DNA from 4 places in the Streptomyces sp. NPDC058872 genome. Region 1 is predicted to be linked to each of the others. Evidence: riboswitches for the same ligand, from Rfam matches in the RefSeq annotation. Region 1 holds a riboswitch; each other region holds the start of a gene.
What was found. A riboswitch is a leader RNA that binds a small molecule or an ion and turns the genes downstream of it on or off. The one in region 1 is predicted to bind cyclic di-AMP.
Positions count from the first base shown of each region.

Region 1 (2,191 bases):
GCCGACGGGCCCGCGGACCCGTACCTTTCGCGGCACGGGGATGAACTGCGGGCTGCCGCCTGCTTGTCCCGCGGTCAGGATGAACGCCAGCGGGCGGCACTTCCGGTCGCCGGAGACATGGATCTTGCTGGTCTGTCCGCCCCTGGAGCGTCCGAGGAGGGCGGCCTTCAGCCGGAGTTTCCGTCGGCGCCGGATGCGCCGTCGTTCTTCCCGCTCGGGATCACCTTCGGTTTCCTGCCCGGTTTGTTCGTCGTGGCCGCCCCTTAACCACCAGCCCACACTCTCGAAGTGCTGCCGCAGCCGCCCGGGGTACGGGCCGTACTCGCCGATCGGCAGGTAAGGCCCGATGAACTCCCACTCCGCATCCGTCAGCCGCACACGAGTCACCCGGGAAGGCCTACCCGTCCAGGCCCCGCCGCACAGGCAAAACCCGCAGGTTGATGACGACCCGGTACCCTCCCTAGACGCGACCGTAAAGGACCTTCGAGGTCCAGATCTTGTCGAGCTTCACCCAGGAGCCCGTCTTGGGCGAGTGCCAGATCTTGCCGCTGCCGGCATAGATGCCCACGTGGTAGACCCTCCCGCCGGAGTGGAAGAAGACCAGGTCCCCCTTCTGCCTGCTGGCGGCCGAAACGTGACGGGTCTTGTTGTACTGCTGCTGCGCGGTCCGGGGCAGCGACTTGCCCGCCTTCTTGTACGCGTAGAGCGTCAGGCCGGAGCAGTCGAACCTGCTGGGTCCGGCGCTCCCGTAGCGGTACGGGGCTCCTTTCTTGGAGGCGGCGATGCTCAGTGCCTTGTTCGCGTAGGTGGTCGCTGCCTGGGCCTCCGGCGTCGCACCCGGTGCGAGCATCGTGCCGCCGACGGCGGCGAGGGTCAGAGCCGAGACGGCTCCGGCCCGGGACAGCAGGGACGGGACGTGCATCTGCGCAGTCATGCGCAACCCTTCGTCAGCCGCCTGCGAAGGATGACCTGTCGGGTTCGGGCAGGCGAAGATGCCCGGCCGCGGCTGCGGCTTCACCCCAAGGGACGGACCGCTGCGCGAAGCAGCGTTCGGGTCCCGTACTGCTCGGGTCCTCCACTCCTGCCGATCCACTCCTGTCGACCAGACGCCCGGACGGCGGCAGGACTCGGCGTCCGCCCGGACCGCCCCGCCTCGGATGGCGGGGGCTTGTCGTCGACAGGGATCTTGACCCATGTACGGGTCGAAAACCGAGCTGAAACGGCGATATGTGAGGCTCCTCACGACTGATCCGTTCGGGTGGACAAGATGCTTTAGCGACCTTTGGAGAGGTGGTTGACGAGCCCTGTACCAGCGGTGGAATGCCAGATTGCGCCAGATGCGTACACCTGCCGTGCAACTCTCCCCCTCCACATGTCGACTTGTCCGCTACGCCGAACGAGGGAGGGTTCCTGCGCCGGTCGTCGGCCGTCCGGACCTCGACACGACATGCCGCAATGTCAACTCGCCCGAGTCCGCGGGACGGTGACCCGGTCGGTGCGCCGCTCGCCGTCCAACACCCGCAGGGCGCGGGCCAGGGTGTCCGCGTGGACCTCGCTCTCGCCCCGCACGTGCATGAGGGTCAGGGCGTCGCGCAGCGCCACCGCGCGCCCCACCAGGGCCTGTGCCGCCCGTAGGGCGCCGTAGGTGTGTGCTCCCCTGGACGGGTTGATCTTTCCGAGGAGGTCGATGACTTCGAGGTACGCATCGACCAACTCGCCCTCGGCGCGGGTCAGCGCGGGCAGCGGAGGGAGCTCGGGCACCACGGCCGGCTCACCGGGTGGCGCCGGTGCCGCGCCGACTGGAGACCACGTGGTCCACCAGTCCGAAGGCGACGGCTGCCGCTGCGTCCAGGACCGTCAGGCGGTCGAGGTCGGCGTCGATCCGCTCGCGCTCCCGCCCGGTGTGTTCGGCGAGCAGTCCGGCCAGCAGGGCGCGCTGTCGCAGGAGTTCGTGCGCGTGGACCTCCAGTTCGCCCGGCCGCCCCTGGAAGGGACCGTCCGGGGCCGGCTGGCGGAGCGTGACGCGGGCCCCGGGGAGGATCAGGCGCTTGCCCGGAGTGCCGGCGGCGAGCAGGACGGCGGCGGTGGTTCCGGCCCGGCCCAGACAGGTGGTTTCGACGTCGCAGGAGAGGGTCTGCAGGGTGTCGTGGATCGCGGTCATGGCGCTGACCGAACCCCCGGGCGAGTTGAT
Region 1 is NZ_JBHYMK010000029.1:75,250-77,440, reverse strand. Features, by position in the region: partial or broken gene ACFW22_RS19885 (hypothetical protein) at 1-387, opposite strand, end outside; gene ACFW22_RS19880 (C40 family peptidase) at 461-934, opposite strand; cyclic di-AMP (ydaO/yuaA leader) riboswitch at 938-1,143, opposite strand; gene ACFW22_RS19875 (hypothetical protein) at 1,459-1,764, opposite strand; gene ACFW22_RS19870 (ATP-dependent Clp protease proteolytic subunit) at 1,772-2,191, opposite strand, start outside.

Region 2 (2,191 bases), on a different contig from region 1:
TGACGGTCTCGGACTCGCCGCCCTCGTTGCCCTCGGCCCACGCGGAGTAGACGTCGGCGGAGTCGATGAAATTGCCACCGGCCGCGGCGTAGGCGTCGAGGACGGCGAAGGACTGGTCCTCGTCGGCGGTCCAGCCGAAGACGTTGCCGCCCAGGGCGAGGGGGAAGACGTGCAGCTCGGAGGTGCCCAGCGGGCGGAGGGTGGTCATGAATCGACCAACGGGTCCCGCCGCCGGGCCTATTCCACCGGGGTCAGATGCTCAGGCCCTTGGAGCGGAGCCAGCCGGCCGGGTCGATGCCGTCGCCGCCGGGGGTGTGGACCTCCAGGTGGAGGTGGGGGCCGGTGACGTTGCCGGTGGCGCCGACGCGGCCGATCGTTTCGCCGGTGCCCACGGTCTGGCCGACGCTGACCGTCATGGACGACAGGTGGCAGTACCAGACCTCGGTGCCGTCCTCCAGTTCCAGGACGATCCGGTAGCCGTAGGAACCGGACCAGGCGGCCGACTTGACGGTCGCGCCGTGGACGGCCTTCAGCGGGGTGCCCGTGGGGGCGGCGAAGTCGAGGCCGGTGTGGTAGCCGGAGGACCACATGGAGCCGGACTGCATGTAGGTGGAGGTGATCGTGTACGAGGAGAGGGGGAGCGAGTAGCTCGCGGCCAGCTGGGCCAGGCGCTCGGCCTCGGCCTTCGCCGCCGCTTCCGCCTCCGCCTTCGCCTTGGCCTCCGCCTCCGCCTTCGCCTTGGCTTCCGCCTCGGCCTTCGCCGCCGCCTCCGCCTTGGCCGCGGCCTCGACGGCCGCCTTCTCCGCCGCCGCCCTCTCCGCCTCGGCCTTCTCGGTGGCGTCTGCGGAGGCCTGCTGCTGCTCGGCCTGCTGGAGGATGCGGGCGCGCAGGGCCTCTCCCGCGTCGGCGGTGCCGGCGGAGACCTGCTCGGCCTGGCCGCTCCGGTCCTCGGTCGCGGTGGCGTACGTGGTGCTGGTGAGCGGGTTCGGGTTGGCGGCGGCCGTGGTGACGGGCGCCTCCTCCTCGTCGCCGGAGAGGAACGCGCCGACGCCGGGGAGGTCCTGGGCGTCCGGAAGGTCCAGGTCGGGGAGGTCGGGGAGGGATATCGCCACCGGGGGCTTCTCCTGCGCGGTGGCGAGGCCGCCCGCGCCGACGGCCGCGATCACGCCGACGCCGAGGACGGTGGAGGAGCGGGCGAAGTTGGAGCGCTGCTTGACGACCCGGTGCCGGCCGCCGGAACGGTTCTCGGCCCGGAGGGAGCCCTCGGTGGGGTTCCACTCGGTGCCTTCGGCAACGGGACCCGCACCGCCGCCGAAGGCGTCGAAGGGGGCCTCGGGTGCGGGGGTGTTGGACGCCACGGGGGCGCGCTCCTTTCCTTCCTCCTCGCCTACCGGGTTAGCTGACGGGTTCGGAGCAGGAAGGTCTCCTACGGGCTCGCTCGCGCGGGTGCGTGGTTCGCACGCGTGCGAAGGGGCCCGATTCACCCCAAGTGGTGGTTCCCCGGTTCCTTTTCAGGATTCGGCGCATGCGCACGGTGCCGCCTCTTGCGACGGCTGGGACGACCGCACTGCGTTATCGAACGTTAATAGACAGGGCCTCCCGATTCCAAGCCGTTCCCCTTGATCATTCATTGAATTAGCACGCTATGAGGCGATTTGACCCCCACTCAACAAGGCCAGGGGCACGAAGGGCGAAACCTTCAAAATCTGACGTTGTGTCAATTGTTATCGCAGTGACACCCCTCGACTACCCCTGGTGACCGGAGCCGGTCGGCGGCACGACCGGCATCGTCCGGCGCCGCTCCGGCTGCCCGCTCGCCGGCCGGCTCACCGCGAGCAACGCCATGTCGTCCGTCGCACCGCCACCCGTGTGGAGGCGCACGTCGTCCACGAGGGCATCGAGCAGTTCCTCCGGCCCCGGGAAGATCCGCCCGGCGAGCCGGGCCGCCGGATCGTAGAAGACGCCCTGCCCGTTCCGGGCCTCCGAGAGGCCGTCAGTGGAGAAGAGCAGCGTCGCACCCGGTGGGAACGGCAGGGCCTGCGCCCGGTCCGGCCACGCACCCAACTCACCCATGCCCAGCGGTAGCGCGGCCTCGTCCGGCTCCAGGGGGGCCAGTCGCCCGTCCCCGTACAACAGCAGCGGCGGCGGGTGCCCGCGGTTGACGACCCGGACGAAGCCGTCGAAGGTCCCG
Region 2 is NZ_JBHYMK010000035.1:21,808-23,998, forward strand. Features, by position in the region: gene ACFW22_RS22105 (aldo/keto reductase) at 1-208, opposite strand, end outside; gene ACFW22_RS22110 (M23 family metallopeptidase) at 252-1,358, opposite strand; cyclic di-AMP (ydaO/yuaA leader) riboswitch at 1,370-1,534, opposite strand; gene ACFW22_RS22115 (PP2C family protein-serine/threonine phosphatase) at 1,747-2,191, opposite strand, start outside.
Region 2: it holds a riboswitch for cyclic di-AMP, as region 1 does, so the genes downstream of both, ACFW22_RS22110 (M23 family metallopeptidase) here and ACFW22_RS19880 (C40 family peptidase) in region 1, are expected to answer to the same signal.

Region 3 (2,191 bases), on a different contig from region 1:
ATGTGACGCTGGATGTGACGCAAGGTCGGTGCAGGGTCGCTTGGCCTTGCGGCAAGAGCCTAACCGGCTCGGGGGCTCCGGCCCGCCGCGCGCCCGCCCCCTGGGACGAAAAAGGACCCAAGGGCACGTACATCGGGACGAAAGATCCCAGATCTACTGGACGGTAACCCTCGCGGTCGTCAGGTCCCCTTCCCCGCCAGGGCCCCGGAACGGGGGAACCCCGGTCCGGCGCGCACGGGGGAGGGGCGCGCCGGACCGGGGTGGTCACCGCGGGAGGGTCGTCGGCACCGCGCGAGCCGCCGGACTCACACGGGCCGCCGGGCTCACTTCAGGTGGAGCTGCTGGCCCGGGTAGATGAGGTCGGCGTTCTCGACGACGTCCTTGTTCAGCTCGAAGAGCTTGGCCCAGCCGCCCTTGACGCCGTGCGCCTGGGCGATCTTGCTGAGGGTGTCGCCGGAGACGACCTTGTACTCGCCGTCACCCTTCTTCACCTTCTTGCCGGTGGGGGTGGTGACGGTCTTCTTCGCGGCCTGCGGCGCGGCCTGCTGGGCGGCCTTCTTCGGGGCCTGGCGCTGCTGGCTGCGGGTGGTCGGCTGCTCCGTCTCGCGCTGCTTCGGAGCGGCCTGCTGGGGGGTGCTCTCGACGGTGCCGCCGGAGTAGGAAGCGCTGGAGAGGCCGACGCCACAGCTCGGCCAGGCACCCTTGCCCTGGCCCGCGAGGACCTTCTCGGCGATGGCGATCTGCTGGGACTTCGAGGCCAGGTTGGCGGTCGGGGCGTAGGCGGTGCCGCCGTACGCGGCCCAGGTGGAGGCCGAGAACTGCAGGCCGCCGTAGTAGCCGTTGCCCGTGTTGATGGCCCAGTTGCCACCGGACTCACAGGCGGCGACGACGTCCCACTCGGCGGCGGTGGCGGCCGAGGCGGTGCCCGCGGTCAGCAGCGGCGCGGCGACGGCGGCACCGGTGACACCGGCGAGCGCGACGACCTGGGCGGCCTTGGAGGGACGGCGGTGTTTGCCCTTGGCGGAAAACAGCATGGGAATTCTCCTCACCGACGCCTGCGAGGTGAGCTGTCGGGTTCGGGCCGAAGAGTTGCCCGGCCGCGCGTCTGGCACGCGACTTCACCCCAAGCCGGTCTCCGGCGGTCCGTCTCGACCGCCGGGCCCGGCGCTTACCTTGGGTCCCCCGCTCCTGCCTTCGGCGCTTGCGCGACGACTGTTCCCATCGGCCGACGGCAGGATTCGGCGTTTCGGTCGACGGGGCCCGCGGTGGCGAGCGGTGACGACCGTAGACACAGACCCACCGGAAGTTCAAAGAGGCCCATGGGGGACATATCGCCCCTCCTTGCCTTCCGGCGGGTGCTGTTTGCGCAGGTGAGAGCCGGCGGAAGCGAAGTTTCCGGACGTGACACGCCAGTTGGGACGAAGAGACCCATGTCTCACTTACGCAGAACCGGACATAAGGCGACCAATCACCCCTCCGCCGCGACCGGATCCGCCGTCAGGTCGAGACTCTGACCAGGCAGGATCAGATCCGGATCGGTCCCCACGGTCTGCCGGTTGGCGTCGTAGAGCGCGGTCCACCCACCGGGGAGTTCGTTCTCCTGGGCGATGTCGGACAGGCTGTCGCCGGGTCGCACGGTGTATTCGCCCGAAGTGCCCTTACTGTCCTTTTCGGCGGAAGCTTTCGCCCCGTCAGTCGCCGACTGGACGTCGCCCCCGCTCACGCCCGAAGCATGCCGACCCGCATCGGATGAATTGCCCGGCATGCCACTTTCCTCCGGTGCCGCCTCGCCCCGGTGCTTGCCGGTGCCCGGCGTGGCCGACGGCACCTCACCTTCCGGAATTCCCGGCGAAACAGACACATCGGGCGTAATGGATGCATCAGGGGCGGTCGGTGCCGTCGGATCGACGGGAGCGGTCGATCCATCCGGATTGACCGATGCGTCAGGAGTTGACGGAATCGTCGGATATGCCGGAGTGGTCGGGTGCGTCGGAGTGGCGGAGGTCGCCGGGGCGCTCGGGGTCACGGGCGCGGCGGGCTGCTGAGTCGCCCCTTGCCCACCCGCGGAGGACACCGGCTCACCGCCGGTGCGATTGGACTCCGGAGGCGGGCCCGTGGGCGCCGCCGGGGTGACGGCGGGCCCGGGGTTCACTCCGGTGGCCTTGCCGTCGTTCTTCAGGCCGGCGATCGG
Region 3 is NZ_JBHYMK010000031.1:30,113-32,303, reverse strand. Features, by position in the region: gene ACFW22_RS20535 (transglycosylase family protein) at 324-1,034, opposite strand; cyclic di-AMP (ydaO/yuaA leader) riboswitch at 1,038-1,210, opposite strand; gene ACFW22_RS20530 (transglycosylase family protein) at 1,469-2,191, opposite strand, start outside.
Region 3: it holds a riboswitch for cyclic di-AMP, as region 1 does, so the genes downstream of both, ACFW22_RS20535 (transglycosylase family protein) here and ACFW22_RS19880 (C40 family peptidase) in region 1, are expected to answer to the same signal.

Region 4 (2,191 bases), on a different contig from region 1:
TGGGACGGGTGCGCGCCCCCACGCTCCTGGTGGTGGGGGGCGCGGACGTGTTGGTCCTCGACCTCAACAGGAAGGCCCGGGCGCTGCTGCGGTGTGAGAACCGGCTCGCCGTGGTGGAGGGCGCCGGCCACCTCTTCGAGGAGCCGGGGGCCCTGGAAGAGGTGGCGGAGCTCGCCACCTCCTGGTTCGACGAGCACTTCCGGCGGCAGCGGGTCAGTACGCCCCGTTGACGTTGTCGATGGAGCCGTACCGGTCGGCCGCGTAGTTGCAGGCGGCGGTGATGTTGGCGACCGGGTCGTACAGGTCCATGGACGTACCGGGCACGTGGTAGGCGAGGAAGGTCGGCTCGATGACCTGCAGCAGCCCCTTCGAGGGGGTGCCGGCGGCGGCATTGGAGTCCCAGAGGTTGATGGCCCTGGGGTTTCCCGAGGACTCGCGCATGACGTTGCGGAGGATGCCGTCGTAGGTGCCGGGGATGCCCTGCTGGGCCATGATCGCCAGCGACTCCCGGATCCAGCCGTCGAGGTTGTCGGCGTAGTTGGTGGCGGCGACCGGAGCGGCCTTGACCGAGGCGGGGGCGGCCTGTGCTGCGGACGCACCGGTGCCGGTGGACACCGCGGGGGCGGCCGGGCGGCGTTCGGAACGGCTCGCGCGCTCGGTCGTGGCGGACTTCTTCGGCTTGGCCTGCGTGGGAACGGGCTTTGCAGAACCCTTATGAATCGTCAGCTTCAGACCGGGGTGAATGAGTGACGGATTGTCACCCACCGCTCCCTTGTTCGTCCGGTAAAGGCTCTTCCAGCCGCCCTGGATTCCCTTCTTGTGGGCGATCAGGGAAAGCGAGTCACCGCTCACGACGGTGTAGGTGCGCGCGGCGGCCGGGGCGGTGACCGTCTTGGCGGCGGCCGGGGCAGCAGGGGCGGTGAAGGGCCGGGTGGCCGTTTCCGGGGCCGTGGACGCCGGAGCGGCATGGGCGGCGGCCGGTACGACCAGCGGCAGGCTCAGTGCGGCGCCACCCGTGCCCACCAGGGCCAGGCCACGGGAGACGGGACTGCGGCGGGGGCGGCGGTGCTTGGCGTGAGCAGGCATGACGGGTTCCTCTCCGGTGCCTGCGAGGTGAGCTGTCGGGTTCGGACGGGAGGTGTCCGGCCGCGCACACGCGGCTGCACCCCGAGCCGTTCCGGATCACCGGACCGGCGTATTCGTGGGTCCCCCGCTCCTGCCGTCGGGTGAAAAGGGAGGTGTGTCGAGCGGCGGCAGGATTAGGCGATCCGCTCGAATGGAGGTGACCGTAGGCCAGCAATGCAATGAATAACAAGGGGAGTGGTTCCCGGGCGTCGGGGAATTGATCAAACAATTCTGCGAATTCAAGATCGGTGATCTCCCCGGGGCCTCGAACTTCCTTGTCCGGCAAGGGGTGGGGGAGTGCTTCCGTCGCGCGGATGGGGTGGGGAGTGAATCCCGTCACTCGATGGCTTATGTCTGATATGGGAAGTAATTCCATTCATGAGTAAATGTGCGGAAATTAGGTGTGATGCGACTGCTTGATCGGGGCGGCTCGATGCGACGCGATCGTTTCTCCGCGAGGGTCAAAACTCGCAAAATGGACATTAAGGATGAAAGATGGAGGTAGTCAACCTAGGAGCCACCTCGATGCCCCCTTCCCCTTCGCTGCTCACCCCCGATGACCTTGACCGCGAGGCCGCCGCGCTCTTCGAGGACGTGGCCTGGCGGCAGATCGTCACCGGCGCGATCCCTGTCGAAGAGTCGGCCCCGACGGAAGCGGACTGGCGGCAGTTGCTCAGCGTGCCGGTGGAGCGGTTGGTGGCCGATGCCCTCGCCGCCCTGCCCCAGGAGGTCCCGGACGAGCGCCGCATCCCCGGCCGGATCGGCGCCGCGCTGCCCGACCGGCTCCATGCCTGGCGCCGCATCGGGCAGGTGGAGCTGCGCCCCTCGGTCCACCTGGGCTACGCCCGTCTGGTGTTGACGGAGTGGGGCTGGCAGAACGCTCCGTACAAACTGCGCAACGCCCGAGGGGCCCGGTGCGTCTGCGGAGCCCTCCTCGCCGCCCACCGCCTCGGCTACGGCGGCGCGGACACCATGAACGAAGCCGCCGCCTGGATCATGACGGAGCTTCGGGCCCGTGGGTGGCGGGATCTGATCGGCCCGTGGAACAGGGCCCCCGGCCGCACCG
Region 4 is NZ_JBHYMK010000030.1:14,532-16,722, reverse strand. Features, by position in the region: gene ACFW22_RS20045 (phosphoribosyltransferase family protein) at 1-230, shown strand, start outside; gene ACFW22_RS20040 (transglycosylase SLT domain-containing protein) at 214-1,086, opposite strand; cyclic di-AMP (ydaO/yuaA leader) riboswitch at 1,091-1,276, opposite strand; gene ACFW22_RS20035 (hypothetical protein) at 1,621-2,191, shown strand, end outside.
Region 4: it holds a riboswitch for cyclic di-AMP, as region 1 does, so the genes downstream of both, ACFW22_RS20040 (transglycosylase SLT domain-containing protein) here and ACFW22_RS19880 (C40 family peptidase) in region 1, are expected to answer to the same signal.